Linked DNA regions of Cellulophaga sp. L1A9. The protein of the gene in region 1 binds, or shares a complex with, the protein of each later gene. Links are inferred from orthologs where the notes say so. Each region holds a gene or a part of one and is shown on either strand. Other genes may lie near its edges.

Region 1 (16,124 bases):
TTAATTTGTTTACTACTAAAGTAGCTAATGCTTCACCATCAACATCTTCTGCAATAATTAAAAGAGGCTTTCCTGATTGAGCAACTGGCTCTAAAACAGGAAGAATATCTTTCATTGAAGAAATTTTCTTGTCAAAAAGTAAAATGTAAGGATTCTCTAATTCAGAAACCATTTTTTCTGAATCGGTAACGAAGTAAGGAGAAAGGTATCCTCTATCAAACTGCATACCTTCAACAACATCAACATACGTGTCTGTTCCTTTAGCTTCTTCAACAGTAATAACTCCTTCTTTGCCTACTTTTCCGAAAGCTTTAGCGATTAACTCACCAATAGTTTCATCATTGTTAGCAGAAATAGAAGCAACTTGTTTTATTTTGTCAGAAGAATCACCAACTTTCTTTGCTTGTTTTGCTAAGTCTTCTACGATAGCTTCAACAGCTTTGTCGATACCTCTTTTTAAATCCATTGGATTAGCACCGGCAGCAACGTTTTTTAATCCTTCTTTTACGATTGCTTGCGCTAAAACTGTTGCGGTAGTAGTACCATCACCAGCTAAATCATTGGTTTTAGAAGCAACTTCTTTAACCATTTGAGCACCCATATTTTCTAAAGGATCTGCTAATTCTATTTCTTTTGCCACGGTAACACCATCTTTAGTAACTACAGGAGCCCCAAAAGATTTACTGATGATTACGTTTCTACCTTTAGGTCCTAAAGTTACTTTTACTGCATTTGCAAGTGCATCAACGCCTCTTTTTAGTCCGTCACGTGCATCTATATCAAACTTTATATCTTTTGCCATTTTTGATTTTGTTTTAAGTCATTCTCAAAAGATTGAGAATTTGTTTAATTAATCGTATAATTTAATTTAGAAGATTTCCGAGGATTCGGAAATAAAAAAATAATTTATATAATTGCTAAAATGTCGCTTTCACGCATCATTAAAAAGTCAGTACCTTCTAATTTTAGCTCGGTACCTGCATACTTACCATAAAGAACAGTATCACCAACTTTAACGGTAACTAGCTCATCTTTGGTTCCAGGACCAACTGCTACTACTTTTCCTTTTTGAGGTTTTTCTTTTGCAGTATCTGGAATGTAAAGTCCAGAAGCAGTTTTTGTTTCAGCTGCCATTGGTTCAATAAGAACTCTATCTGCCAATGGTTTAATATTAACTTTAGCCATATGATTAAATTTTATTAAATTGATTTTAGTTTTGTTACGTTATGGATGGCAGAAATTATGCCATTGCTTAATAACTGACAGTTTGTAAAAAAAAATGCCAGCTTGTCATCCAAGCTGGCATTTTTAAAATATATAGTGTCGTATTGTTTATTCTGAATCAGGAGTCGTAATAGGATCTGGTAATGAATCAGGAACTGTATTTTCGATCTCATCGCCTTGTAAAAGCTTAGAATCTGCTTGTGCGTAATTGTCTTTCAAAGAAATATTCGATAAAAGAATTAGTACGATAAGTATGGTTGCAAGAGTCCAAGTACTTTTATCTAAAAAGTCACCTGTTTTTTTTACTCCACCAACTACTTGACTACCGCCACCACCTAAACTTGAAGATAGGCCTCCACCCTTTGGGTTTTGTACCATTATAACCAACATCAATAAAAGACTCACAATGATTATAAGGATTAAGAATATTGTAAACGTGCTCATTTATTTTCTTTTTGTATTTTTTGTACTAATTTTATTTGGCTTGCAAAGAAACTACTTTTTTCTGGATATTTCAAACTTAAAATTTTATAGGCTTGAATAGCTTTTTTATACTTTTTTTGTTCAAGGTATACTTTAGCTAAAGTAGCGGTCATTAACTCTGTTTTATCAATTTTCATTGGATCATCGATAGGTACTGGAACAGAATTTTTTTCTTTTGGAATTATTTTAGGTTTATTCTCTATAAATTGATCTATTAAATCGAATTTCTTTTTTCTTAAAACCTTTTTTGTAGTGGTTTTTAGGGGTTCTTTTTCTAGTGTTATTTCCTCTTTTTTGTCAAATGAGGCAATTTTTTCTCTTTCAATAGGTTTTTTAGATGCTAATTGCATCCATTCTGTGAAAGAATATTTTTCTTTTTTTGTAAAGGGAAGTGGCTCACCAATCGTTAGTTCCTCTTCTTTTTTTTTAGCTTCCGCGATCTCAATATCAATATTAGGATCTTTTGAAGCAAATAAAGCAGGGTCTAATATCTGATCTGCATCTTTAGCGCTCTGCGGAAGTGCTTTGTCTTCATCGTTTTCGTCAAGCAATGGTTTTTTAACTTCTTCAGAAGTAATGGTTTCAAACTCAATTTCTTTTTCTTCTAATGGTGCTTGTCTCCCTGAAATACGATCTGCAATTCCGTTTTGTAAAAATTCCTTAGATGTAATAAAATCAAATAAAACATCACGATCAGTGGTATAAGCCGCGGTTACTTTTAAAGCGCTATTGTATTTAAAGCTATTTAAATTTTTTAGCCCTTTTAATTGCAAGGCACGCGCAGCTTGAAAATATGGAAATTCATCAAGAATATCATCCAATTGGTTGGTTTGTACTGGTGAAACCAATTTTTCAGGATGTTGCAAAAGATATGTGAAGTCTGATACGTTCATAGGGTTACCAATCTGCTAATGATGCGTTGAAAATATCTTGTGTAATACGCTCAAAAATTGCATCTAGTGCTGTTGACTTTATAGAGCTATAGCTTGTCGTTGCTCCGTAATCATAAAAGAAAGAGAAGCGTTGATCAAAATCTACATCCTCTTTTTTATTATTAAAAAATCGCACGGTTACCGTCATGGTTAATCTGTTTTGTGCAGAAGTCTGATTGGCCGTAGCGGTCATAGGTGTAATTCTAAACTCTGTAATCTCTCCCTCATACACCAAATCGCCCCCAGAAGAAACTAAATCTAAGCTTGTTTGGTTTAAAATTAAATCTTGTAATTCTCTTGTGAAATCACGATCTAAGCCTGGTTCAAAAGTAGATCCGGGGCTTTGAGCGGCATAATTTTGAAATAAACGTACTTCATAAGTTTTTGCTTCTCCAACATCTCCACCTGTAAAATTGTATACGCCACATCCATTTAAGCTCAAGGCTGTGAAGATTAATGCAAGGAAATAGATTGTTTTTTTCAATGTATTTGATTTAAGTTTTAATTGACTCATTATAAATCGTACTGCTTTATTTTACGATACAAGGTGCGTTCAGAAATTCCTAATTCAGCAGCGGCGGCTTTTCTTTTACCTTTGTTTCGTTCTAAAGATTTTGTAATTAACTCTATCTCTTTTTCTTGTAAAGATAGCGTTTCCTCTACTTCAATTTCCTCAGCGAAGTGATATTTGTCTTCTGCATTAGGTTTTGAATAGGGATTTTCCGTTTGGGGTTCGGGAAGGTGAAGCATTTCATTCTCTTCTTCATTCTCATGAGAATAATCCTCTTCATGCTTGCCACCGTATATTTTACGAATAAGGTTTTCGTTATCTTTTTGGACTTCTTCGCTATCGTTATTTTTAAGTAATTCTAAGGTCAGTTTCTTAAGATCATTCAAATCGGCCTTCATATCAAACAATACTTTGTATAGTATTTCGCGTTCGTTACTAAAATCGCCATCTTTTTTCTGCTTATCTACTATAGCAGGGAGGTTAGAACCGCCAAAATTTGGCAAATAACCACTTAATGTTGCTGCCGATATATTTCTGTTTTCTTCAAGGACGGAAGTCTGTTCTGCAATATTTCGTAATTGACGGATGTTTCCAGGCCAACGGTATTTTAATAATACATCTACAGCATTATCTTCTAAACGAATGGTTGGCATCTTATACTTCTGACCAAAATCTGAAGCAAATTTTCTAAAAAGCAAATGAATATCTTCTTTTCGCTCTCTAAGTGGGGGCAATGCAATTTCAACCGTACTCAAACGATAATATAAATCTTCACGAAATTTTTCTTTTTTTATCGCCTCAAACATATTAACATTTGTTGCGGCTACAATTCTAACATTTGTTTTTTGTACTTGCGAGGATCCTACTTTTAAGAATTCGCCATTTTCTAGGACACGCAGTAAACGCACTTGGGTAGTTAAAGGAAGTTCGCCAACTTCATCTAAGAAAATAGTTCCGCCATCGGCAACTTCAAAATACCCACTACGGGCTGCTGTTGCACCGGTGAAAGCCCCTTTTTCATGACCAAAAAGTTCACTATCAATAGTTCCTTCAGGTATGGCACCACAGTTAACCGCAATATATTTTGCATGTTTCCTGTGTGATAATGAATGGATGATTTTTGGAATAGCTTCTTTACCAACACCACTTTCACCAGTTACCAATACTGAAATATCTGTTGGAGCCACTTGAATTGCCTTTTCTATGGCACGATTAAGTTTTAAATCGTTACCAATGATTTCAAATCGCTGTTTTGTTGCTTGTACTGATTCCATGTTAAAATCTTAATTATCTGCTAGTTCAATAGCCTCACCAAGTAAAGTTGCTGAGGTGCAATCTGTTATTTTTACGCGTACTAAATCGCCTATATTATAATTTTCTTTTGCGAAAATTACAACGGCATTCTGAGAATTTCTTCCCATCCAATCTTGATCCGATTTTTTTGAGGAACCTTCAATTAAAACTTCTTCAATCTTACCTAAATGTTCTCTAGTTTTAATATGCCCGTTTTCTCTTTGTACTGCTATTATTTCGGCAAGACGTCTCTTTTTTGTTTCCTCAGGAACATTATCTTCTAGTTTTCTTGCTGCCATAGTTCCTGGTCGCTCCGAGTAGGAATACATGTATCCAAAGTCGTATTGAACGCGTTTTAGGACATCAAGCGTAGCTTGGTGGTCTTCTTCTGTTTCTGTTGGGAAACCGGAAATCATATCTTGAGATATAGCACAATCGGGTAAAATTCTTCTGATATTGTCAATAAGGGTAATGTATTCTTCAATGGTATGTAATCGATTCATTTCTTTTAAAATGCGATTACTGCCACTTTGGACAGGCAGGTGTATATGATTGCAGATATTTTTATGCTTTGCTACCGTTTCAATAACATCAAGAGTCATATCTTGAGGGTTAGAGGTAGAAAAGCGAATTCTCATTTTAGGAAATTTCTTGGCAACGGTATCAAGTAACGATGAAAAATTTACCGCTGTTGCTTTTTGCATATCAGAAGCTTTTTCAAACTCTTTTTTTAAGCCACCACCATACCATAAATAGCTGTCTACGTTTTGTCCTAAAAGGGTAATTTCTTTAAAGTTGCTATCGTGAAGGTCTTGAATTTCTTTTAGAATAGATTGTGGTTCGCGGCTCCGTTCACGCCCGCGAGTAAAAGGTACCACACAAAAGGTACACATATTGTCGCAACCTCTGGTAATAGAAACAAATGCACTAACGCCATTACTTTGTAAACGAACAGGACTAATGTCTCCGTAAGTTTCTTCTTTAGATAAAATAACATTCACGGCATCTCTACCTTCGTCAATCTCTTGAATTAGATTAGGTAAATCTTTATAGGCATCTGGGCCTACAACCATATCTACTATTTTTTCTTCTTCAAGAAATTTGCTCTTTAAACGTTCGGCCATACAACCCAAAACACCAACCTTCATGTGAGGGCGAGTTTTTTTTACGGCATTGAATTTCTCCAAACGTTTACGCACGGTTAGTTCTGCTTTTTCTCGAATAGAACATGTGTTTACCAAAACAAGATCTGCTTCTTCTAAAATTTGTGTGGTATTAAATCCTTCTTTAGCAAGAATAGAAGCAACAACCTCACTATCCGAAAAATTCATGGCGCACCCGTAACTTTCAATATATAGTTTGCGGCCATTTCCAGAAATTTTATCAAGAGCAACAGGTTGACCTTGGTTTTCTTCATTAATAATTTTCTCCATGTACTATGATAATCAACAGAATGTTTTATTAGGACTGCAAAGATATGATTTTTAGAAGTGTTCTGTCAAATTGGCAGTTAAAAATTAGTGAAATTTGTAGTCTAGATTAAATTTATCAAATTTACTCCTTGAAAAGCAGTGTGTTCTAAAATGAAAAAAAGTAAAAATCAATCCCCGAAAAAACGGTGGGCAACTAAAGATGTGATGCATCAAATTTATGAGAATCATTTATGGGGAGGAGCTGAGTTTGATTTTTATTCAGGAGATGGTTCACATGTAGATGCCATTACTGAACCTTATATAAAGGAGGTGTCTGCTTTTTTAAAGTCTTTTGAAAGTCCGCTCGTTGTTTGTGATGTTGGTTGTGGCGATTTTAATATTGGAAATCAGTTAATAGGCTTTTCTGAGAAATATTTTGCGGTAGATATTGTCCCAGCCTTAATTGAAAGGAACAAAGCAAGATTTAAGAATGATAATTTAGAGTTTTTGTGCTTAGATATTTGTGAAGCAGACTTGCCAAAGGCAGATTGTATTTTTGTTCGGCAAGTATTACAGCATCTTTCAAATGCAGAGATTCAATCTTTTTTATCTCAACTTAAGAATTATCCCTATTGTATTGTAACAGAACATATACCTAATGGTGATTATGAGCCAAATATAGATATGGTTACTGGTATGGGGAATAGGGTAAAGAAAAAAAGTGGCGTGGCTATTATGGCGCACCCTTTTAATTTTAAACCTATTGCTTCTTATGAATTATTGAGAATTGTTTTAGATGATGAAAGCAGTATTCAGACTATGGTTTATCAGAATTTTTAGTTTTTTTCGCAACCAATTAGATCATTAAGCATCTGATAAATAATCAATTGAAAAACGAACAACTCATGAAATATTTTTTTATAGCCTTACTTTTTATCTCAACGATAGGATTTGTTTCTTGTGAAACCAAAAGATGATGATAAGTATGCAGATTACATAGTTGCGAAGCCTTTGATTATTTCAAAAGAAGATTTTAAAAACGGAGTAACAGTTTTACCTCCCTCAATTTATAGAGGAATCTGGGAAAATCTATGCGTATGAAAACTATATTTTTATAAATGACAAGCATCAGGGTGTTCATGTGATTGATAATAAAAACCCCGAGGCTCCTGAGAGAATAGCATATATAAAAATTCCTGGTAATGTTGATATTTCTGTCAAGGATAACTATTTGTTTGCGGATAGTTTGACGGACTTAGTGATCATTGATATTTCAAATCTTGATAATATTCAAGTGGTAAATAGATTAGAAGACGTTTTGAGAGGGAATGTTATTTGGCCTATGGCCGATTTTTATGACTATGATGGTGTAGATTCTGAAAATGAAATTATAATAGGATGGGAGACAGCATCGGAGCCAAGACTGATATCAGAATATGAAGAGCGTTTTGGTGGTGGTATTATGTTAGATGCGGTAACAAATAGCGCATCTGTAGGGCAAGGCGGTTCTTTAGCCCGCTTTAAAATTGTTAACGATTATTTGTATGCAGTAGACAGTCATAATATTAATGTTTTTGATATTTCAAATTTAGAAAACCCGAAAGATCTAGACGATGTTTACGCAGGTTTTGATATTGAGACCATTTTTAATCGCAATCAATATTTATTTTTAGGAAGCAAGAGTGGAATGTATATCTATGATATTTCTTCCCCTAGTACTCCGCAATTTGTTTCAGAATTTCAACATGGTACTGCTTGTGATCCTGTAGTGGTAGATGATAAATATGCTTATGTAACCCTTCGTGGAGGAAATTCTTGTGGGGCAACAGAAAGCGGATTGTTTGTTATCGATATTCAGGATATTAAAAATCCGACACTTTTAAAATCTTATGAGATGGAAGAACCTTATGGTTTAGGCTTAAAAGATAACCTGATTTTTGTGTGTGACGGGAAGGCAGGATTAAAGGTGTATGATAAAACAGATGTTGAAAATTTAGAAGCACTAAATCACTTTGAAAACATCATAACTTTTGATGTTATTCCGCTGAAAAATAGCCTTTTAATGGTTGGAGATGACGTGTTGTATCAGTATCAATATGAAGAGCGTTCTATAGCTTTGCTAAGCACACTTTCTTTGCAATAATAGGTAATAAAAACCTTCTTTTTTTTTATTAAATATAGGACGCCTAAAAAGAGTTTTTAGTTGCATTTATAATACTAAATATCACCTATATAGTAAGGATACAGCGTAAAATTAAAAAATTGGTATACTTTTGTAAGACCAAAAACTAGTCAATGGCAAAGAATTTAGTAATCGTAGAGTCTCCTGCAAAAGCAAAAACAATAGAGAAATTTTTAGGAAAGGACTTCAAGGTAGAATCCAGTTTTGGTCATATAGCCGACTTACCTTCTAAGGAATTAGGAGTAGATGTTGAAAATGATTTTGAAGCAAAATATATAGTAAGTAAAGACAAAGAAGCTTTAGTTAAAAAACTTAAAGATTTAGCGAAGAAAGCAGACACTATATGGTTAGCAAGTGATGAGGATCGAGAAGGGGAAGCTATTTCATGGCACCTAGAACAGGAACTAAAATTAGATAAAAGTAAAACCAAACGTATTGTTTTTAATAGTATTACAAAGTCTGCAATACAAAAAGCAATTGAAAACCCTAGAGAGATTAATTATGATCTTGTAAATGCACAACAGGCAAGAAGGGTTTTAGATAGACTAGTGGGATATGAACTATCTCCTGTCCTATGGAAAAAAATAAAACCAGGTCTTTCTGCGGGTAGAGTTCAATCTGTAGCAGTGCGTTTAATTGTAGAGCGTGAAAGAGATATTGAAGGGTTTACTCCAGAGGCATCTTTTAAGATTACAGCCCAATTTAAAACAAATGAAGGCAGTATATTTTCAGCGAAACTTAATAAAACTTTTGCAACGAAAGAAGAGGCAGAGGCTTTTTTAAAGGAGAATATGAATGGTAAATTTGCGGTAGCAAGTTTAGATAAAAAACCAGCAAAAAAATCTCCGGCAGCACCATTTACTACATCTACCTTACAACAAGAAGCATCACGTAAATTATATTTTTCAGTAGGAAGAACCATGCAAGTAGCACAACGTTTGTACGAAGCAGGTTTAATTACCTATATGAGAACGGATAGTGTAAACTTATCAAAAGAAGCACTAGATGCCGCGAAAGAAGCAATTGTAGAAAATTACGGAAAAGAATATAGCAATTCTCGTAATTTTAAAGGAAAAAGTAAAGGAGCTCAAGAGGCGCATGAGGCTATTAGACCTACGGATATGAAACTTCAAAACGTTTCATTAGAGCGCGATCAAGAAAAATTATATGAACTTATTTGGAAGCGTACACTTGCTTCTCAAATGAGTGATGCCCAATTAGAGCGAACTAATGTAAAAATTAGTTGTTCTGGTCATAATCAAGAGTTCACTGCAAACGGAGAGGTTATTAAATTTGATGGTTTCCTTAAAGTTTATATGGAAGATGTTGATGATGAAGATGCATCTGAAGAGCAAGAAGGAATGCTTCCTGCAATGAAAAAAGGGGAGGCATTGACTAATAATTATATTACTGCTACAGAACGTTTTAGCAGACCTCCATATCGTTTTACAGAAGCATCTTTAGTTAAGAAGTTAGAGGAATTAGGTATTGGTAGACCATCTACCTATGCGCCAACAATTTCTACAGTTCAAAATAGAGGCTATGTCGAAAAAGGAACTATCGAAGGTGTAGAGCGTAAGTATGTGCAGTTAGTTCTTGAAAACAACGCTGTAGCAACGAACAATCTAACAGAAAACGTAGGATCTGATAAAGGAAAATTAGTACCAACAGATATTGGTATGATTGTTACGGACTTTTTAGTAAGTCACTTTTCTGGAATTATGGAGTATAATTTCACCGCTAAAGTAGAAGAAGATTTTGATGAAATAGCGGAAGGGAAAGAGGATTGGAAAAAAGTGATGAAGAACTTTTATAAAGATTTTCACCCTAAAGTAATTGATGTAGAAGAGAATGCGGACAGGGCTAGTGGAGAACGTATTTTAGGTACAGATCCAAAATCTGGAAGACAAGTATTGGTGCGCTTAGGTCGCTTTGGTCCTATGGTTCAAATTGGATCATCTGAAGAAGAAGAAAAGCCAGTATTCGCTAGTTTATTGCCGGAACAATCTTTAAACACCATAACATTTGATGAAGCTATGGAACTTTTTACCCTACCTAGAACACTAGGAGAGTACAAAGGACAAGAAGTTTTAGCAAACGTGGGTAGATTTGGTCCTTATGTAAAATTCGGAGAGAAATTTATTTCATTAGATAAAGGAGAAAGTGCTTTTGATGTAGTTTTTGAAAGAGCAGTAGAACTTATTATAGCAAAAGAAAAAGCAGATGCTCCCGTAGCTCATTATGAAGATAAAGAGGTGACCAAAGGTACAGGTCGCTTTGGTCCCTTTATAAAGTGGGACGGAATGTTTATCAATGTCAATAAAAAATATGATTTTGATAATTTGTCTAATGATGATATTATTGAACTTATCGAAACAAAGAAACAGAAGGAGATTGATAAGGTTATACATGATTGGAAAGAAGAAGGCATTCGTGTAGAAAAAGCACGTTGGGGTAGGCATAATGTGCTTAAGGGGAAAATAAAAGTAGAATTATCAAAAGAAGTTGATGCTACTAAAATTACTCTTGAGCAAGCAAAAGCTATGATAGAAAAGAAAACGCCGAAGAAAAAGGCAAAAGCTGCACCAAAGAAAAAAGCTGCGCCAAAGAAAAAGGCAAAATAAATATACATTTATAATTTTTTACCAATACACCTTCTTGAAACGTACTTTTATTGCGCCAATTCAAGAAGGTGTATTATATTTGAGTCAATAAGTTTATAGTAATCCTCAAAACATTCAATTTTTAATGGCATTTGATTTTTTAGTTCCTGTTGATGATAAATTAGTAGCATCTTGTAAATTACTTCCGGCACAAGCATTAGGGAATAAAATTCATAAGCACACACAGCGAAATGGGTTGCCCGTGCTCGCTAATGCTTCCTTTGCAATTATTGGAGTCAATGAATCTAGAAATGCCTTTGAAAAGAAATCCGAAGACCTAGAGTTGTTTGAAGTTCGTCGTCAACTTTATAAATTGATGATTGGTAACTGGGATAGTACCATAGTAGATTTAGGAGATATTAACCAGGGAGAAGCCGTTGCAGATACCTATTTTGTTGTCAAAGAAATTGTAGCAGGGCTTCTTGAAGAAGATGTAATCGCCATAATCATTGGTGCAACACAAGATATTACCTATCCTGCATATAGAGCTTTTGATGGTTTACGGAGTATGGTAAACTTAGTGGCGGTAGATAGTCGTTTTGATTTTGGAGATGCTGATGAGCTTATTTCATCACACTCTTATATGAGTAAGATTATAACAGATAAGCCAAACAATCTATTTAATTTTTCTAATATAGGCTATCAAAGTTATTTTTGCGCGCAAGAAGAAATAGATTTAATGGAACATCTTTTCTTTGATGCTTATCGTTTAGGAGAAATCTCAGCTAACATTACATTAGCAGAGCCTATATTACGTAATGCCAATATTGTGAGCGTAGATTTACGCGCAATTAAAGCTAGTGAAATCTCTATGTCTGAGAATTTTTCACCCAATGGTTTTAATGGAAAAGAAATTTGTGCAATTGCTCGTTATGCAGGTATTAGTGATAAGGTAACTATTTTTGGAGTCTATGAAGGAGAAAATACACCACAGTCTTATCAGCTTACAGCACAAATTATTTGGTATTTTATTGAAGGTCATAATTATAGAGTGAAGGAATCTCCTTTTGTGAAAAGTGAGGACTTTACAAAGTTTATAGTGCCTACGGATGATGAAGATTTAATATTTCATAAAAGTAATCTTACGAATAGATGGTGGGTAGAGGTGCCAACAATTTTAACGGCACATAATAAATCAAATATACCAGCGTTATTATCTTGCATGGAGCAGGACTATTTTGATGCTTGCAATCAAATTATTCCTGAGCGATGGTTTAAAGCTTATAAAAAGGGCTTTAATTAAAATAAAAAAAAGTAAAGGATAATACACATTGACACAATATTTTAATTAAAACGTAGTTTTAGAGAATAATAAAAGTGTTTTTAATTTACAGTCTTAATCGAAATTTAACCTAAGTATGAAGAAGCTATTGTTATCATCTATAGCGTTTGTTGTTTTACTCAGCAGTTGTGGGTCTAAAACAAAAGGAGAACTAGTTGGAGTCCAAGGAAAAAAATGGTATCCAGAAAAGCCTCATGGTATGGAATTGATCCCTCAGGGATCCTATATTATGGGGAAGAGTGAAGAAGATCAGGCTAAAGTTCTCAACGCGCCAACCAAAACAGTTACTGTACGCTCTTTCTATATGGACGACACAGAAATTACGAACAGCGAATACCGACAATTTGTTGAGTGGGTACGAGACTCTATCGTAAGAACTAAACTGGCTATCCTAGCAGATGAATTAGGTTTAGGTCCAGATGATGGAGGCATTGGTGACTATGCATTTAAAGATGCAGATACCACTAAGTTATCATCTTATGACAAGTATATGCTTGATAATTACTCAGGAATGGGTGATACCGGATATGAAGGTAGAGGGTTAAACCTTGATCAAGATTTAGTTTGGGATACTTCGGAATACCCAGATGAATACTATGTTGAGGTAATGGACAAATTATATATTTCTGAAGAGGAAGCTTATAATGGAGAACGTACTATAGACGTTACACAATTGAAGTATAAATATTCTTGGATGGATATTGAAGCTGCTGCACGTGCAAAGGGTAAAGGCAGTAGAAAAGACTTCATTAAACAAGAAGAATTAGAAATATATCCTGATACAACAGTTTGGATTAGAGATTTTGAATACTCGTATAACGAACCAATGCATAACGATTACTTTTGGCATGATGCCTACAGTGAATACCCTGTAGTAGGAGTGAGTTGGAAGCAAGCTAAAGCGTTTTGTAACTGGAGAACTAAGCTTAAGAACGATGATCAAAAATCTAAAGGAGCTCAGTTTGTAAATCAATTTAGATTGCCAACAGAAGCAGAATGGGAATATGCTGCAAGAGGTGGTATTGAAAGTGGGACATACCCATGGGGTGGTCCATATGTTATAAGCGACACAGGTTGTTTTATGGCAAACTTTAAACCGCAGCGAGGAGATTATGCAGCAGATACAGCTTTGTATACAGTAGAAGCAAAATCTTTTGAGCCTAATGATTATAACTTATATAACATGGCGGGTAACGTATCTGAATGGACAGATTCTAGTTATGATCCTAACTCTTACGAGTATGTTTCAACAATGAACCCAAATGCTGGTTCATCACAAAATGCAAGAAAAGTTATCCGTGGAGGATCTTGGAAAGATGTTGCTTATTTCCTACAGGTAAGTACCAGAGATTACGAATACCAAGATTCAGCACGTAGTTATATCGGATTTAGAACAGTACAAGATTACATGGGCGTTGAAGAAAACAAACCCTTAAATAAGTAATACAAGTTTATACATAAAGTCGAATTAAATTAAACCAAATCGTTATTATTAACATTAACCTGAAATTAAATTAAAATTATGGCACAGTCAAAAGCAACAAAGAAATTATTTAACATGGCCTATGGGCTTGGAGCATCAATCGTTATTATAGGTGCATTATTCAAAATTTTACACTGGGAATTAGGACCATTGAATGGTGGTATTCTACTTGCAATCGGTCTTATTACAGAGGCGCTTATTTTTGCCATTAGTGCATTTGAGCCTTTAGATGACGAATATGATTGGGCATTAGTGTATCCTGAATTAGTAGGTGGTGAAGGTGTTGCAAAAGCAAATAGTGTTGCTGCTGAAGTACAAGAATCAGAAGCTTCTTTATCTAAAAAATTAGATGATTTATTAAAAGAAGCTGGTGTAGATGCAAGCTTAATGGAAAGCTTAGGAACTAGCATTAGAAATTTTGAAGGTGCTGCTAAAGGTATCGCTCCTACAGTAGATGCTATGGAATCTACTCGTAAGTATTCTGATGAAATGGTGCAAGCTGCTTCTCAAATGGAATCATTAAATAGTTTATATAAAGTACAGTTAGAAAGTGCTAGCAAACAAGCTTCAATCAATGAAGAAGTTGTTCAGAACTCTACTGCTTTAAAAGATCAAATGGCATCGTTATCTACAAACTTATCGTCTCTTAACGGAGTATACGGAGGTATGTTATCTGCAATGACAAGAAACTAATTAGTTTTAGTAATAATCAAACCCCAAAAATTAACTAAAATTTAATTAGAAAAAAACATGGCAGGAGGAAAACAGTCACCACGTCAGAAAATGGTTAACTTAATGTACTTAGTGTTCATTTGTATGTTAGCCCTGAATATGAGTAAAGAAGTTCTAGCGGCATTCGGTCTTATGAATGAGAAGATGGAAGTTTCTAACCAGAAAACATCAGATAATAATTTAGCATTCTTAGAAGGTCTTGAAACAAAGGCTTCGGAAGATGCAGCTAAATATGCTGAAGATTTCAAAAAAGCACAAACAGTACAAAAATTATCTCAAGAGTATTATGATTATTTAGAAGCTCTTAAAGAAGGTATGACTAAAGGTGTTGAAGATCCAAAAGATTACCAAGTAATGGATAAATCTGACTTTTTAGATCAAAAATTCTTCGCAGGAGATAATTTAGCAGCAGGCGGTAAAGAATTCATGAAAAAAATTGAAGACTACCGTACTAAAGTTTCTGTATTAGTGCCAGCGAAATTAAAATCATCGGTTATTGCTAGATTTGAAACTGGTGATGCTAATGGTAAAGTAGAAAAGAAAGATAAAACAAAGCAAGATTGGTTAAATTACCATTATGAAGGCTTTCCTTTAATTGCTTCTTTAACTAAAATCACAGCGTTACAAGCTGATATTAAGTCAACAGAAGAAGATGCTTTAAAATCTATGTTAGAAGGTAACTTAACAGATCAAGTTTCTTTAACAAACTTTAAAACTTCTCTTTTCGGATCTAAATCTGCTTTTTATGCTGGAGAAAAATATGATGGTAAAATTATCATTAGTAAAACAGATAACTCTTCTACACCTGTTAGAGCAGAATTAACTCTTGATGGTAAAAAGTTGACAGCGGATACAGATTACAAGCTTGAAGCTGGAGGCGTTAAAATGTTAATTAATACTGGTAATCCTGGAGATCACGTAGTTGCAGGTACAATTTTCTTTATGCAAGATGGTACGGAAGTTCCTGTAGAAGTAAATAATTCATTCGCAACAATTTCTAAGCCAAATGCGGCATTAATTGCAGCAGACAAAATGAATGTTGTGTATCGTGGTGTTGCTAACCCAATGACCATCTCTATACCAGGTATTCCTGATAACAAAGTTAATGCTTCTGCTCCTGGATTATCTAAGAGATCTGGTAGTCAATATGTGATGAATCCTAGTACTGGTAGAGAAGTAACTATTATGGCTTCTGGTGTGTTACCAGATGGTTCAAGAATAAATACACCAGCTAAATTCAGAATTAAAGATATTCCAAGACCTAATGGATCTATTAGAGGAGAAACTAACTCAGCTAAAATGCCTAGAACGAACTTAGAAATATCTACTGTTGGTGCATTATTAGAAGATTTCGATTTCGATTTAAATCTTGCTGTAAGTGGGTTCAAATTTAAAGTTCCAGGTCAGCCTACTGTAGTAGTTAGAGGTAACAAATTAAATGGTGCTGCTAAATCTGCTTTGAAAAGAGCTGGTCGTGGAGATGCTGTTCAGATATTTGATATTGAAGCTTATATAACAAATAACAAGTCTTACAGGTTGAAAAAAGTATCACCAGTAGTGGTTGAACTTACAAACTAGTAATAAAATTTATTGAAAAGCGTTATAAGTTTATAAGGACGTAGTTTTTAAACAACTTATAACGAATTTCAGTAAAGGTGTAAAAACAAATAAATTTTTAAAAATGAATTGGAAAAATGTTTTATTAATTGGTGCGGTAACTTTATTACCAATATCAATGGTGGCTCAGGCAAATATATTAAATGCCAAAAAACCCGAAGAGATAGGTAAGAAAACTGAAGCTCAAATAGAGATTGATAATGACGCTCCTCTGCAATATGGTTATGTTGATGATAGAGATATTCTATGGTCAAAAACAGTATGGGAAGTTATTGATTTAGATGAGAGAGTTAACTTTCCGTTATACTAT
Region 2 (16,048 bases), 290 kb from region 1 along the record:
TAAAGAACCAACCAAATGCTTGGTCAAATCCATTACCATATTGTTGTTGATAGTCTGGTAAAGAAGCTATTTCATTGAAAAATACAGAGCTGCTGACAGTTATTTCAGTTTTCTTTTTGCCATTAGAAGATGTAGTATTGTTTTTAGTTGTAATAAGGATAACACCATTTCGTCCAGCAGTACCGTAGAGTGTTGCTGCTGCTAGTCCTTTTAATACATTCACACTAGCAATATTGTTCGGGTCTAAATCCAAAAATCTACTAGATCCATTATTTCCATCTACGAAACTACTATCATCGCCGTTTTGTGACTGGCCATTTGTTCCGCTATCAAACGGGACACCATCTACAATAAATAATGGTTGATTACTTCCGCTAAAACTACTTAATCCACGAATTACAATACTAGTACCTGATCCAGAAAGTCCACTCTGTGCTGTAATATTTACACCTGATGCTTTACCAGTAAGTATCCTACCAACGTCGCCTTCAGCTCTTTGTTCAAGTTGCTCACTACTAACTTCTGCAACTGCATATCCTAGTGCTTGTTTGGATTTTTTAATTCCTTGCGCAGTAACAACAATTTCTTCTAGCGCTTGTGCATCTTCGGTCATTGCAACGTTAACGGTAGTTAAAGAGCCAACAGTCTTCTTAGAGTCTTTTTGTCCTACATAGGAAAAAAGTAAGACGTCTCCAGATTTACTTTGTATAGTGTAATTTCCGTCAAAGTCTGTTTGTGTCCCAGTGGATGATCCGACTACCACAATGTTAACTCCGGGTAGTGGAAGACCGTCTTGGTCTGTAACTGTACCCGAAATCGTCTTTTCTTGTGCAAATGTTAAATGCACAACAAACGCTAATAGAAGCGTAAGGATTCCATTTCCTTTTGTTTTCATTATTTTTTATTTTGAATTAGTTGCTGCAATAATCTAAATAATATGTTAATTATCCTAAATTATTTAATATTATTTTAAGAATTAGAGTCAAAAGTGTTAATGTCTTTATGAACGTTGAGTTATTTTGCTGTTTTGTAGATTTGCTTTGCTGGTTTTTTATAAATTGATAATACTTGAAAAGCATTTTGATTTTCGGGGTTTATATGTTAAGGAAAATAATTAAATCAAATAAAAGTGATTAACTATTTGAATTAATGGGATTTATTACTACATTTGCCGACCCTTAAAAAAGGGTAAGTTATATATATAGACACAATTATAGTATGCCAACAATTTCACAATTAGTACGAAAAGGAAGGGCCACGATTACTAAGAAGAGTAAATCGGCTGCTTTGGATTCTTGTCCTCAAAGAAGAGGGGTTTGTACTCGTGTTTACACTACTACACCTAAAAAACCAAATTCTGCAATGCGAAAAGTTGCAAGGGTAAGGTTAACAAATGGTAAAGAGGTAAATGCGTACATCCCTGGAGAAGGACATAATTTACAAGAGCACTCGATAGTATTAGTAAGGGGCGGAAGAGTTAAAGATTTACCAGGTGTTAGGTATCATATCGTTAGAGGGGCTTTGGATACAGCAGGTGTTGCTGGAAGAACTCAACGTAGATCTAAGTATGGTGCTAAAAGACCTAAGAAGTAATCAAGCTTTAAACAGAAACAATGAGAAAAAAACAAGCTAAAAAGAGACCTCTTTTACCAGATCCAAGATTTAATGATCAGTTAGTGACACGTTTTGTTAACATGATGATGTGGGATGGGAAGAAGTCTGTAGCGTACAAAGTATTTTACGATGCTATTGATATCGTAGATGAAAAGAAAACAGATGAAGAAAAAACGGCTCTAGAGATATGGAAAGATGCTCTTTCTAATGTTATGCCTCACGTAGAGGTTAGGAGTAGAAGAGTTGGGGGTGCTACATTCCAAATTCCTATGCAAATTAGACCGGATAGAAAAATATCAACAGCTATGAAATGGTTGATTAGTTTTGCTCGTAAAAGAAACGAGAAAGCTATGTCGCAGAAGTTAGCTGGAGAGATACTAGCAGCTGCTAAAGAAGAGGGTGCTGCCGTTAAGAAAAGAACAGATACTCACAAAATGGCAGAAGCTAACAAAGCTTTCTCTCACTTTAGATTTTAATTATCAGAAATGTCAAGAGATTTAAAATTTACTAGAAATATAGGTATTGCTGCTCATATTGATGCGGGTAAGACAACCACTACAGAACGTATATTGTTTTATACGGGTGTGAGTCATAAGATAGGTGAGGTTCATGATGGTGCTGCTACTATGGACTGGATGGAGCAAGAGCAAGAACGTGGTATTACTATTACTTCTGCTGCTACTACATGTACTTGGAATTTCCCGATGAAAAATGGGGAGAAGATAGAGGAAACTAAGCCTTATCATTTCAATATAATTGACACACCTGGTCACGTTGATTTTACGGTTGAAGTAAACCGTTCTTTACGTGTATTAGATGGGTTAGTTTTCTTATTTAGTGCTGTTGATGGTGTTGAGCCTCAATCAGAAACAAACTGGAGATTAGCTGATAATTATAAAGTTCCAAGAATGGGCTTTGTAAATAAAATGGATAGACAAGGTTCTAACTTTTTAATGGTTTGTAAGCAAATCAAAGAAATGTTAAAATCTAATGCTGTGCCAATCGTTTTGCCAATAGGTGACGAGGCTGACTTTAGAGGTGTTGTAGATTTAGTTAAGAATAGAGCTATTATCTGGCATGAAGATAACTTCGGGGCAACTTTTGATGTAGTTGACATTCCTGAGGAAATGAAAGCTGAAGTTAAAGAGTATAGAGCTAATCTTATTGAGGCGGTTGCTGAATATGATGATACTTTGATGGAGAAATTCTTCGAAGATGAGAATTCTATTACTGAAGATGAAGTTCATGCAGCTTTAAGAGCGGCGGTTATGGATATGAGTATCATTCCAATGATTTGTGGTTCTTCATTTAAAAATAAAGGTGTTCAGTTTCTTTTAGATGCTGTTTGTCGTTACTTGCCTTCTCCAATGGATAAGGATGCGATAACAGGTATGGACCCTGATACTGAATTACCTATTACTAGAAAACCGGATGTTAAGGAGCCTTTCGCTGCTTTAGCGTTTAAGATTGCAACAGATCCTTTTGTTGGTCGTTTAGCATTCTTTAGAGCGTATTCTGGTAGGTTAGATGCAGGTTCTTATGTATTGAATAATCGTTCTGGTAACAAAGAACGTATTTCTAGAATATACCAAATGCATGCTAATAAGCAAAATGCAATTGATTATATAGAAGCTGGGGATATAGGTGCAGCTGTTGGTTTTAAGGATATTAAAACTGGTGATACTTTATCTGCAGAAAAGCATCCAATTGTTTTGGAAAGTATGGACTTCCCTGATCCAGTTATTGGTATCGCGGTAGAGCCTAAAACTAAGGCAGATGTTGATAAATTAGGGATGGCTTTGGCTAAACTTTCTGAGGAAGATCCTACATTTACAGCAAGAACGGATGAATCTTCAGGTCAGACAATTATATCTGGTATGGGTGAGCTTCACTTAGATATTATTGTAGATCGTTTAAGACGTGAATTTAAAGTTGAAGTTAATCAAGGTCAGCCTCAGGTTGAATATAAAGAAGCTTTGACGAAAACTGCTGGTCATAGAGAAACTTATAAAAAGCAATCTGGTGGTCGTGGTAAGTTCGGTGATATCGTATTTGAGATGGGTCCTGCTGATGATGATTTCGAAGGAACTGGTTTACAGTTTGTTGATCAAATTAAAGGTGGACGTATACCAAAGGAATTTATTCCTTCAGTTCAAAAAGGATTTACTGCAGCAATGAAGGCTGGTCCTTTAGCTGGTTATGAGATGGATCGTATGAAAGTTGTTCTAACAGATGGATCTTTCCACCCTGTGGATTCTGATGCACTTTCTTTTGAATTAGCTGCTAAAATGGGGTACAAAGCTGCTGGTAAAGCTGCTGGTGCTGTTATTATGGAGCCTATTATGAAAATTGAAGCTTTAACACCTGAAGAAAACATGGGTGATATTGTTGGAGATTTAAATAGAAGAAGAGGTACTATTACTAACATGAGTGATAGAGCTGGTGCTAAGGTGATAAAAGGTGAAGTTCCATTATCGGAAATGTTTGGTTACGTTACGGCGTTAAGAACAATGTCTTCTGGTAGAGCGACATCAACAATGGAATTTTCACATTATGCGGAGACACCTTCAAATATTTCTGAAGAGGTAATCAAAGCAGCAAAAGGTTTAACCGCTTAATTTTACGAAAATGAGTCAAAAAATTAGAATAAAACTTAAATCATACGACTATAATTTAGTAGATAAATCTGCTGAAAAAATAGTTAAAACTGTAAAATCTACAGGAGCTGTTGTAACTGGACCAATTCCGTTACCAACACATAAGAAAATATTTACTGTATTGCGTTCTCCTCACGTTAATAAAAAGTCGAGAGAGCAATTTCAGTTAAGTTCTTATAAAAGACTTCTAGATATTTATAGTTCTTCTTCAAAAACAATTGATGCTTTAATGAAGTTAGAGTTGCCAAGTGGTGTCGAAGTAGAGATCAAAGTATAATTATACTTGTAAGCAATTTGTATTGCGAGTAACATGTCCTAAGCGTTTCGCAAGGGAAAAACGGAAAAATAAAATCAGGGTCGATTTATTTTGACCCTTTTTTTTATTCAAGAATTGAGAGTTAATAAAAGTTAATACTAATTAATTAAATTAAATATGTCTGGGTTAATAGGAAAGAAAGTAGGCATGACTAGTATTTTCGATGAAAATGGAAAAAACATTCCATGTACAGTAATCGAACTAGGTCCATGTGTAGTTACCCAAGTCAGAACCGAAGAGGTAGACGGGTATAGTGCCCTTCAATTAGGTTTCGATGACAAGGCAGAAAAACGTGCGAATAAGGCCGAATCAGGTCATTTCAAGAAAGCAGGTGTTTCTCCTAAGAAAAAAGTCGTTGAGTTCCGAGATTTTGAAGGTGATTACAAATTAGGAGACACTATTGGTGTTGATTTATTTGTTGAAGGTGAATTTGTTGATGCCATTGGTACATCAAAAGGAAAAGGTTTTCAGGGTGTTGTTAAAAGACACGGCTTTGCTGGTGTTGGTCAAGCAACTCACGGTCAACATAACAGACTTAGAGCTCCTGGTTCTGTAGGTGCTGCTTCTTATCCTGCGAGAGTATTCAAAGGGATGAAGATGGCCGGAAGAATGGGTACTGATAAGGTGACTGTTCAAAACCTTAAGGTTTTAAAAGTAGTTCCAGAAAAAAATCTTTTAGTTTTAAAAGGTTGTGTGCCTGGTCATAAGAACGCTTACGTAACTATTGAGAAGTAATGAAGGTAGCAGTTTTAGATATTAAAGGAAAAGAAACAGGCAGAAACATAGAGCTTTCTGATGCTGTTTACGGTATAGAGCCAAATAAGCATGCTGTTTATTTAGATGTAAAGCAATATTTAGCGCACCAAAGACAAGGTACGCATAAGTCTAAAGAAAGAGCTGAAATAGCTGGTAGTACAAGAAAAATAAAGAAACAAAAGGGAACAGGTACTGCTCGTGCGGGTAGTATTAAATCTCCAGTTTTTAGAGGTGGTGGTCGTATTTTTGGCCCAAGACCAAAAGATTATAAGCAAAAATTAAATAAGAATTTAAAACGTTTAGCTAGAAAATCTGCTTTAAGTATCAAGACAAGTGAAAAAGCGATTTTAGTAGTTGAAGATTTTAATTTTGATGCTCCAAAAACAAAAGATTTTAAGAATGTTTTGAAGTCTTTAGGCTTGGAAAATAAAAAATCTTTATTTGTGTTGGGTGATTCAAATAATAATGTATATTTGTCGTCACGCAATTTGAAAGGGTCTGAAGTTATAACTAACTCAGATTTAAGCACTTATAAAATTTTAAATGCTAATAACATTGTGCTTCTAGAAGGTTCTTTAGAAGGAATTGAGTCTAACTTAACTAAACAATAAGAACATGAGTGTGATAATAAAGCCAATTATAACAGAAAAAATGACTTCAGATAGTGAGTTGTATAACCGTTATGGCTTCATTGTAAACCCTAAGGCAAATAAGCTTCAGATTAAAGAAGCTGTTGAAACTGCTTACGGGGTTTCTGTTGAGAAAGTTAGAACTATGAATTACGGGCCTTCAAGAAAGACTCGTTATACGAAAACCGGAGTTCAACATGGTAAATCTAATGCTTATAAGAAAGCAATAGTTCAGGTTGCAGAAGGTGATATAATCGATTATTACAGTAATCTATAATAAAGACTAAAGACAAAAAATGTCAGTTAGAAAATTAAAACCAATCACTCCAGGACAGCGTTTTAGAGTAGTAAACGGATTCGACGCGATTACTACTGATAAGCCGGAGAAGAGCTTGCTTGCTCCGTTAAAAAAGTCCGGAGGTAGAAACAGTCAAGGTAAAATGACGATCCAACACAGAGGTGGAGGTCATAAGAGAAGGTATCGTTTGATAGATTTCAAAAGAGACAAGCAAGGAGTTGCTGGTGTCGTTGATTCTATTCAATATGATCCTAACAGAACAGCATTTGTAGCTTTAATTAACTATGCTGATGGGGAAAAAAGATATATAATAGCACAAAATGGATTGCAAGTCGGTCAGGAGATTACTTCTGGCGCAGACGCTACTCCTGAAATTGGTAATGCACTTCCTTTAAGTGTTATTCCTTTAGGTACTATTATTTCTTGTATAGAACTACGTCCAGGGCAAGGAGCTGTAATGGCAAGAAGTGCTGGTACATTTGCTCAATTAATGGCAAGAGATGGTAAGTTTGCTACGGTAAAACTTCCATCTGGTGAAACTAGATTAATTTTAGTTTTATGTTTGGCTACAATTGGGGCGGTATCTAATTCTGATCATCAATTACTTGTGTCTGGTAAAGCAGGTAGAAGTAGATGGTTAGGTAGAAGACCAAGAACAAGACCGGTTGCGATGAACCCTGTTGATCACCCAATGGGTGGTGGTGAAGGTAGAGCTTCAGGTGGTCACCCAAGATCTAAGAACGGTATACCTGCTAAAGGTTATAGAACACGTTCTAAGACTAAGGCTACAAATAGATATATATTAGAACGTAGAAAGAAATAAAAAGTAGAAAGAAATGGCACGTTCATTAAAAAAAGGACCTTACGTTCACTTTAGTTTAGAAAAGAAAGTTCATCAGAATATAGATTCTGGTAAAAAGACTGTGGTTAAGACTTGGTCAAGAGCTTCAATGATAACACCAGATTTTGTTGGTCAAACTATCGCTGTTCATAATGGTAGACAATTTGTTCCTGTATATGTTACAGAGAATATGGTTGGTCATAAATTAGGAGAATTTTCACCAACTAGATCTTTTAGAGGTCACGGAGGTTCGAAAAATAAAGGAAAAAAGTAAGCTATGGGAGTTCGTAAAAAACAAATGGCCGAAAGAATAAAGGCGGAGAAAAAGCAAATTGCTTTTGCGAAATTGAATAATTGTCCAACTTCACCAAGAAAGATGCGTTTAGTAGCTGATTTGGTAAGAGGGGTTCAAGTGGAGAAGGCACTTGCAATTTTAAAATTCAATTCTAAAGAAGCTTCTCGTAAATTGGAGAAATTACTTTTATCAGCTATTGCAAACTGGCAGGCTAAAAATGAGGATGCTAGTGTAGAAGATGCTGATCTCTTTATTAAAGAAATTAGAGTTGATGGTGGCGCTATGTTGAAAAGACTTAGGCCGGCACCTCAAGGTAGAGCACACAGAATTAGAAAACGTTCCAATCACGTAACACTAGTGTTGGATTCTAACAATAATGTACAAAGCTAGATATGGGACAGAAAACAAATCCAATCGGAATTCGTTTAGGCATCATTAGAGGATGGGAGTCTAACTGGTATGGTGGAAATGATTACGGTGATAAATTAGCCGAAGATAATAAAATCAGAAAATATGTTCATGCTCGTTTAGCGAAAGCTAGTGTATCAAGAGTTATTATTGAGCGTACTTTGAAACTTATTACTATTACCATTACAACTGCAAGACCTGGTATTATTATCGGTAAAGGTGGTCAGGAAGTAGATAAGTTGAAAGAGGAGCTTAAGAAAATTACTGATAAAGAGGTTCAGATCAATATTTTTGAAATTAAGAGACCTGAGTTAGATGCAAATCTTGTAGCTGCTAGTGTTGCGCGTCAAATAGAAAATAGAATTTCTTTTAGAAGAGCAATTAAAATGGCAATAGCTGCAGCGATGCGTATGAACTCTGAGGGAATTAAAATTCAAATTTCTGGACGTTTAAATGGAGCGGAAATGGCTCGTTCTGAAACTTATAAAGATGGAAGAATACCATTATCTACTTTTAGAGCAGATATCGACTATGCTTTACATGAAGCGCATACTACTTATGGAAGATTAGGTATTAAAGTGTGGATTATGAAGGGTGAGGTTTATGGTAAAAGAGATTTATCTCCTTTAGTTGGTATGGAAAAAAGCCAAGGTGCAAAAGGTGGTAAGCAAGATGGTAACAAGAAACCACGTCGTAGAAAGTAATTTTTAAAGAAGTAGAAAAATGTTACAACCTAAAAGAACCAAGTTTCGTAAGACACAAAAGGGTAGAATGAAAGGGATCTCAGGAAGAGGTCATCAGCTTTCAAATGGTATGTTCGGTATAAAATCTTTAGATACAAGTTTTATTACATCAAGACAGATAGAAGCGGCACGTATTGCTGCTACTAGATTCATGAAGAGAGAGGGTCAAATGTGGATTAAAATATTTCCAGATAAGCCAATAACCAAAAAACCTCTAGAGGTTCGTATGGGTAAAGGTAAAGGTGCTCCTGAATATTTTGTTGCCGTGGTTTTGCCAGGTAGGATTATGTTCGAAATTGCTGGTGTGTCTCAGGAGGTTGCAAAAGAGGCTTTACGTCTTGCAGCACAAAAATTACCTGTTAAAACAAAGTTTATTGTTGCTAGAGATTATTCAGCTTAATTTTTAATTGTAAGGAATTATGAAACAATCAGAAGTAAAGGAATTATCTGTTGAGGAGTTAGGCTCTAAATTAATAGAGGCTAAAAAGCAACATTCAGACCTGAAAATAGCGCATAGCGTTACTCCGTTGGAAAACCCGCTTCAAATAAGAAGAGCGAGAAGAACAGTGGCTAGAATAGCGACAGAATTAACTAAAAGGGATAACCAATAACTGGTTCTGCTTTATGGAAAAAAGAAACTTAAGAAAAGAGAGAGTAGGAGTTGTTACTAGCAACAAAATGGAGAAATCAATTGTGATTTCAGAAGTTAAGCGAGTAAAACATCCTATGTACGGAAAGTTCGTATTAAGAACTAAAAAATATGTTGCACACGATGAAGCAAATGATTGCAATATTGGTGATACAGTAAGGATAATGGAAACACGTCCTTTAAGTAAAACTAAATGTTGGAGATTGGTTGAAATCATTGAAAGAGCTAAATAATTATGTTACAGCAAGAATCAAGATTAAAGGTAGCTGACAATACTGGGGCAAAAGAAGTTTTGACCATTAGAGTGTTAGGTGGTACGAAGAGAAGATACGCTTCTGTAGGAGATAAAATAGTTGTAGCTGTTAAAGAAGCTACACCTAATGGTACTATTAAAAAAGGTGCTGTATCAACTGCAGTTGTAGTTAGAACTAAAAAGGAAGTAAGAAGACAAGATGGTTCTTACATTCGTTTTGATGATAATGCTTGTGTTCTTCTGAATCCAACTGGTGAAATGAGAGGTACACGTGTTTTTGGACCTGTAGCGAGAGAACTTCGTGATAAGCAATTCATGAAAATTGTATCATTAGCTCCAGAGGTGCTATAACATTTAGAATCAGATGAAAAAGCTAAAAATAAAAGTAGGAGATATCGTTAGAATCGTAGCTGGAGACCATAAAGGTGTTGAAGGTAAGATCATGAAGATTGATTTTGATAAAAACAAGGCAATTGTTGAAGGTGCTAATTTAGTATCTAAACATGAAAAGCCAAGTGCAAAAAATCCTCAAGGTGGTATCGTAAAGAAAGAGGCACTTTTACACATTTCTAATTTAGCATTGATAGATGCTAAATCTGGTAGCACTACGAGAGTAGGTTACGATGTTAGAGATGGGAAAAAAGTTAGAGTCTCTAAAAAATCTAATGAAGTAATATAGTTATGGCTTACGTTACAAGGTTAAAAACAGAATACAATGAGCGCATTATTGGCGCTCTTAAAGAAGAGTTTGGGTATAAGAACGTTATGCAAGTTCCTAAGCTAGAGAAGATAGTTGTTAGTAGAGGTGTTGGTGCAGCTGTAGCAGATAAGAAGTTAATTGACCATGCGGTTGAAGAATTAACTACGATTACTGGTCAGAGATCTGTAGCAACAATATCTAAGAAGGATGTTGCTTCTTTTAAGCTTAGAAAAGGTATGCCGATTGGATGTAAAGTTACCTTAAGAGGTGAAAGAATGTTCGAATTTCTTGATCGTTTAGTTACAAGTGCACTTCCTAGAGTTAGAGATTTCCAAGGTATTAAGGCTACTGGCTTTGATGGTCGTGGCAATTATAACTTGGGTGTTACGGAGCAAATTATTTTTCCTGAGATAAATATTGATAAAATCAATAGAATCAACGGAATGGATATTACCTTTGTAACTTCTGCACAAACAGATAAAGAGGCGAAATCATTACTAACTCAATTGGGACTTCCTTTTAAAAAGAATTAAGATGGCTAAAGAATCGATGAAAGCCCGTGAGGTTAAAAGAGAAAAAACTGTAGCAAAGTATGCTGAAAAGAGAAAGGCTTTAAAAGCAGCTGGTGACTATGAAGGCTTACAGAAACTACCTAGAAATGCTAATCCAGTACGTTTACATAATAGATGTAAGCTAACGGGTAGACCTAGAGGGTACATGAGAACATTTGGTGTTTCACGTGTAACTTTCAGAGAAATGGCAAACGAAGGGTTAATACCAGGAGTTAAAAAAGCTAGCTGGTAGTCAATACAAATATTAACTGGTATCAGGTTTAGTGTTAATACTAAAAACCAATACTGCAAATTAGTACATATGGTAACAGATCCAATTTCGGATTATTTAACAAGAATTAGAAATGCAAGTAGCGCTGGGCACAGAGTTGTCGAGATTCCTGCTTCTAATCTTAAAAAAGAAATGACTAAAATATTATTCGAACAAGGATATATTTTAAGTTATAAGTTTGAGCCAAATAAGGTTCAAGGCACGGTTAAAATAGCTTTGAAGTATGATAAGCTAACTAAAGAACCTGTGATAAAAAAAATTATGCGTATAAGTAAACCAGGATTACGTAAGTATGCTGGTTCTACTGATTTACCAAGAGTACTTAACGGATTGGGTATTGCAATCGTATCAACTTCTCACGGGGTAATGACGAGTAAGCAAGCTAAGCTAGAAAAAGTTGGTGGTGAAGTATTATGTTACGTTTATTAATACTATAAAGATTTAAGAAATGTCTAGAATAGGTAATAATCCAGTTGCGATACCTCAGGGAGTAACCGTTGAGATAAAAGATAATTTAATTACTGTAAAAGGTAAGTTGGGTGAGTTAACTCAAGAATATAGCGCTGTTGAAATAAAAGTTGAAGATGATCAAGTTTTTGTAACTAGATCTTCTGATGTAAAAGAGCATAAAGCTAAGCACGGTCTTTACAGATCGTTGATTAACAATATGGTTGATGGTGTATCTAAAGGGTGGACTAAAGAATTGGAACTTGTAGGTGTAGGTTATAGAGCAAGTAACCAAGGTCAGAGATTAGATTTGGCTTTAGGTTTTTCTCATAATATAGTTTTGGATTTAGCTCCTGAAGTTAAAATTGAAACGATATCTGAAAAAGGTAAAAATCCAATTATTAAGTTAACATCGTTCGATAAACAATTAGTAGGTCAAGTGGCTGCTAAAATTAGATCCTTCCGTAGGCCAGAGCCGTACAAAGGAAAAGGTGTGAAGTTTGTTGGAGAACAATTAAGAAGAAAAGCTGGTAAGTCAGCATAATAAGTAGAATTATGGGATTATCAAAGACTGAAAGAAGACAGCGGATTAAAAGAAGAATACGTAAAGTTTCTTTTGGAACTGCTGCAAGACCGAGATTATCGGTTTTTAGAAGTAACAAGGAAATTTATGTACAGGTTATAGATGATAACAGTGGAGTAACTTTAGTTGCCGCATCTTCAAAAGATAAGGAGATTGCTGATGTTAAAGGAACGAAGACTGAGATTGCTAACTTAGTAGGTAAAACTATTGCAGAGAAAGCAATTAAAGCTGGTGTTGAGACAGTAGCTTTTGATAGAGGTGGTTGTTTATATCACGGTAGAGTAAAATCATTAGCTGAAGGAGCTAGAGAAGCAGGACTTAAATTCTAAATATATATGTACCAGAAATACAAAAACGTAGAAGTTGTAAAACCAGGAGGTCTTGATTTAAAAGATCGTTTAGTTGGTGTACAAAGAGTTACTAAAGTAACAAAAGGTGGTAGAGCATTTGGTTTTTCTGCTATTGTTGTTGTTGGTGACGAGAATGGCGTAGTTGGTCAAGGTTTAGGTAAGTCTAAAGAAGTTGCTACAGCTATTTCTAAAGCAATTGATGACGCTAAGAAAAATTTGATTAGAATTCCTTTGAATAAAGGAACGATACCTCACGAGCAAAAAGGTAAGTTTGGTGGAGCTAGAGTTTATATTCAGCCTGCATCTCACGGTACTGGAGTAATTGCTGGTGGTGCTGTTAGATCGGTATTAGAGGCAGTTGGGGTTCATGATGTATTGTCAAAATCTCAAGGATCTTCTAATCCACATAATGTTGTTAAGGCTACCTTTGATGCTTTATTGCAGATTAGAGATGCTAAGACAGTTGCTTCACAAAGAGGAATTTCTCTTGAAAAAGTTTTTAAGGGATAAATTAAGGTATTATGGCAAAAGTTAAAGTAAAGCAGGTTAAGAGTGGTATTAAAAAACCTCTTAGACAGAAAAAGACTCTTGAGGCACTTGGTTTAAGAAAATTAGGTCAAGTTGTAGAACATGAGAATACTCCTAGTATTATGGGTATGATAGCTAAAGTTAACCACTTAGTTTCAATTGAGGAAGCTTAAAAAAATATAAAGATGAATTTAAATAGTTTAAAACCAGCTGAAGGCTCAATTCACCGTGCAGGTAAGATTGTAGGACGTGGACAGGGTACTGGAAAAGGTGGTACTGCCACTAGAGGTCATAAGGGTGCTAAATCTAGATCTGGATATTCTAAAAAGATTGGTTTTGAAGGTGGGCAAATGCCCCTTCAAAGACGTGTTCCTAAATTTGGTTTTACAAATATTAATAGAAAGGAATACGCTGGTATTAATTTAGATAAATTACAATTACTTGTAGATAATGGAATCGTTAAAGATGCTGTTAATTTAGAAGTATTAGTTCAAACTAGATTAGCCAGAAAATCTGACTTAGTAAAAATATTAGGTGGAGGTGAGTTAAAAACTTCTCTTAAAATATCAGCACATAAATTTACTGCTACTGCTAAAGCTGCTATTGAAGCTGCTGGTGGCGAAGCAATAAGTTTATAAGAAATACACTATGAAGAAATTTTTCGAGACATTATCTAATATTTGGAAGATTGAAGAGTTAAAGGGGAGAATTCTTGTTACTCTTGGTTTGTTGTTAGTTTATAGATTTGGGGCGCAAATTGCGCTTCCAGGGATAGATACTACACAACTAGGAGCTTTGACTTCTGGTACTGAAAACGGAATCTTTGGAATATTAAATGCTTTTACAGGGGGTGCTTTTGCAAAAGCCTCTGTTTTTGCGTTGGGTATTATGCCTTATATTTCTGCTTCTATTGTAGTGCAATTAATGGGTATCGCTATTCCTTATTTGCAAAAGCTTCAAAAAGAAGGTGAAAGTGGGAGAAAAACAATCAACCAGATTACAAGATGGTTAACTATTGGTATTTGTATCTTACAGGCTCCTACTTATTTATTAGGTTTAAGTCAGTTTGGTGTTCCGGATAGTGCTTTCGTTCTTGGTAAAGGTTTAGACTTCATGATTCCTGCAGTTATTATTTTGGTAACTGGTACCGTGTTTGCAATGTGGTTAGGAGAGAAAATTACTGATAGAGGTATCGGTAACGGTATTTCTTTATTGATTATGGTTGGTATTATTGCTACATTACCTCAAGCCTTTGCGCAAGAAGCTATTTCTAGGTGGGAAGGAACTGGAGGTCCAATGTTAGTTTTAATTGAAGTTATTATTTGGTTTGTGGTTATTTTACTAAGTGTTTTATTGGTAATGGCGACGCGACAAATACCAGTGCAATATGCTCGTAGATCTGCTTCTGGTGGCTATGAGAAAGATGCAATGGGAACTAGACAATACATTCCTTTAAAGTTGAATGCATCAGGTGTTATGCCAATTATCTTTGCACAGGCAATTATGTTTGCGCCGGGACTTATTGGAAAAACATTTAATGAAACAGCATGGGGTCAATGGATGGAAGTTCAATTTCAAGATATCTTCGGATTGGCATATAACTTATTATTTGCATTCTTGATTATTGTATTTACATATTTCTATACTGCAATTACCGTTCCTACGAATAAAATGGCTGATGACTTAAAAAGAAGTGGCGGTTTTATCCCTGGAATTAGGCCTGGAGCAGAAACTGGTGATTTTTTAGATAAGATTATGTCTTTAATTACGTTACCAGGATCTATTTTCTTAGCTTTGCTGGCTGTATTGCCTGCGTTAGTTGTTAAGTTGATGGATGTTCAACCAGGTTGGGCAATGTTTTATGGAGGTACATCACTTTTAATTATGGTGGGTGTGGCAATAGATACAGTACAACAAGTTAATTCGTATTTATTAAATCGTCATTATGACGGTCTAATGAAGACAGGTAAAAATAGAAAGGTAGCATAAGTTATGGCTAAGCAATCAGCAATAGAGCAAGACGGTAGCATCATAGAAGCATTGTCAAATGCAATGTTTCGTGTAGAGTTAGAAAATGGTCATGTTGTAACTGCCCATATCTCAGGAAAAATGCGTATGCATTATATAAAATTACTTCCAGGTGATAAGGTAAAATTAGAAATGAGCCCTTATGATTTGAGTAAAGCAAGAATTACATATAGATATTAAGATAATAGGATGAAAGTTAGAGCATCATTAAAGAAGAGAAGTGCCGACTGCAAAATTGTTCGCAGAAAAGGTAGATTGTACGTAATAAACAAAAAGAATCCTAGATTTAAACAAAGACAAGGGTAGTTATGGCAAGAATTGCAGGTGTTGATATACCAAAACAGAAAAGAGGGGTAATTGCTCTTACTTATATCTTCGGAGTAGGTAATAGCAGAGCTAAAGAAATTTTAGCGAATGCCCAAGTAAGTGAAGATACAAAGGTGTCTGATTGGAATGATGATGAAATTAGTCGCATTCGTGAGTCAGTTTCAGCTTTCACTATTGAAGGAGAACTTCGTTCTGAAACTCAATTAAACATTAAACGTTTAATGGATATTGGTTGTTATAGAGGAATTCGTCATAGATCTGGTCTTCCATTAAGAGGACAAAGAACTAAGAACAACTCTAGAACAAGAAAAGGGAAGAGAAAAACTGTTGCGAACAAGAAAAAAGCAACTAAATAATAATTAGACAGTCATTAGTATTTGGACGTTAGAAGAATCTGTTTGAAATCGAAAGGTTTAGGATTCCAATAACTCAGAACTAACACTAGAAACTTAAAAATATGGCAAAGTCAAATACAAAAGTTGCAAAGAAACGTAAGGTTATTGTAGAATCTGTTGGTGAAGCTCACGTAACAGCATCTTTCAATAACATTATTATTTCTTTGACAAACAAAAAAGGAGACGTTATTTCTTGGTCTTCTGCAGGTAAAATGGGATTTAGAGGTTCTAAAAAGAACACACCTTATGCTGCGCAGATAGCATCTGAAGATTGTGCTAAAGTAGCACATGAAGCGGGATTAAGAAAAGTAAAAGTTTACGTTAAAGGACCAGGAAATGGTAGAGAATCTGCAATCAGATCTTTACATAATGCAGGTATTGAAGTAAC

The links.
Region 2: the proteins of secG (region 1) and secY are in contact, whole or in part, in a crystal structure (PDB 5AWW), measured with the Thermus thermophilus proteins. The link is inferred for Cellulophaga sp. L1A9 from one-to-one orthologs. Residues at the interface, in WP_223903268.1 of Thermus thermophilus: Tyr5, Ile9, Tyr12, Leu13, Ala16, Leu19, Val20, Val23, Leu24, Gln26, Glu27, Pro28, Gln30, Gly31, Ala32, Asp34, Leu35, Met36, Gly37, Gly38, Ser39, Ala40, Asp41, Leu42, Phe43, Ala45, Arg46, Val48, Tyr53, Thr56; in WP_096411648.1 of Thermus thermophilus: Leu14, Gln16, Arg17, Phe20, Ile34, Pro35, Pro37, Ile72, Arg108, Arg109, Asn112, Gln113, Arg116, Ile117, Ile120, Pro145, Gly146, Trp147, Phe152, Phe155, Val156, Val159, Thr160, Val162, Ala163, Gly164, Ala166, Leu167, Trp170, Glu173.

The regions. Positions count from the first base shown.
Region 1 is NZ_CP047027.1:1,156,545-1,172,668, reverse strand. Bases 1-2,931 are described here. They hold secG (preprotein translocase subunit SecG), read right to left. Parts: upstream 1,669-2,931; coding sequence 1,333-1,668; downstream 1-1,332. Other genes in these bases: GQR94_RS05040 (LptE family protein), read right to left, coding at 2,605-2,931; GQR94_RS05045 (hypothetical protein), read right to left, coding at 1,665-2,600; groES (co-chaperone GroES), read right to left, coding at 907-1,185; groL (chaperonin GroEL), read right to left, coding at 1-802. Outside these bases: more of GQR94_RS05040, read right to left, coding at 2,932-3,153; GQR94_RS05035 (sigma-54-dependent Fis family transcriptional regulator), read right to left, coding at 3,153-4,424; tRNA (N6-isopentenyl adenosine(37)-C2)-methylthiotransferase MiaB, read right to left, coding at 4,434-5,876; GQR94_RS05025 (class I SAM-dependent methyltransferase), read left to right, coding at 6,027-6,695; GQR94_RS05020 (LVIVD repeat-containing protein), read left to right, coding at 6,997-7,998; topA (type I DNA topoisomerase), read left to right, coding at 8,151-10,661; GQR94_RS05010 (formimidoylglutamase), read left to right, coding at 10,786-11,943; gliding motility lipoprotein GldK, read left to right, coding at 12,059-13,426; gliding motility protein GldL, read left to right, coding at 13,505-14,158; gliding motility protein GldM, read left to right, coding at 14,216-15,775; gliding motility protein GldN, read left to right, coding at 15,879-16,124. UniProt on the Bacillus subtilis protein: Involved in protein export. Participates in an early event of protein translocation.
Region 2 is NZ_CP047027.1:878,589-894,636, reverse strand. Bases 12,874-15,728 are described here. They hold secY (preprotein translocase subunit SecY), read left to right. Parts: upstream 12,874-13,558; coding sequence 13,559-14,899; downstream 14,900-15,728. Other genes in these bases: rpsK (30S ribosomal protein S11), read left to right, coding at 15,723-15,728; rpsM (30S ribosomal protein S13), read left to right, coding at 15,247-15,621; ykgO (type B 50S ribosomal protein L36), read left to right, coding at 15,128-15,244; infA (translation initiation factor IF-1), read left to right, coding at 14,903-15,118; rplO (50S ribosomal protein L15), read left to right, coding at 13,096-13,548. Outside these bases: GQR94_RS03720 (SusC/RagA family TonB-linked outer membrane protein), read right to left, coding at 1-895; rpsL (30S ribosomal protein S12), read left to right, coding at 1,219-1,593; rpsG (30S ribosomal protein S7), read left to right, coding at 1,614-2,090; fusA (elongation factor G), read left to right, coding at 2,100-4,232; rpsJ (30S ribosomal protein S10), read left to right, coding at 4,243-4,548; rplC (50S ribosomal protein L3), read left to right, coding at 4,705-5,322; rplD (50S ribosomal protein L4), read left to right, coding at 5,322-5,954; rplW (50S ribosomal protein L23), read left to right, coding at 5,959-6,249; rplB (50S ribosomal protein L2), read left to right, coding at 6,269-7,093; rpsS (30S ribosomal protein S19), read left to right, coding at 7,107-7,385; rplV (50S ribosomal protein L22), read left to right, coding at 7,389-7,796; rpsC (30S ribosomal protein S3), read left to right, coding at 7,799-8,518; rplP (50S ribosomal protein L16), read left to right, coding at 8,538-8,957; rpmC (50S ribosomal protein L29), read left to right, coding at 8,977-9,168; rpsQ (30S ribosomal protein S17), read left to right, coding at 9,182-9,439; rplN (50S ribosomal protein L14), read left to right, coding at 9,442-9,810; and 8 more genes. UniProt on the Bacillus subtilis protein: The central subunit of the protein translocation channel SecYEG. Consists of two halves formed by TMs 1-5 and 6-10.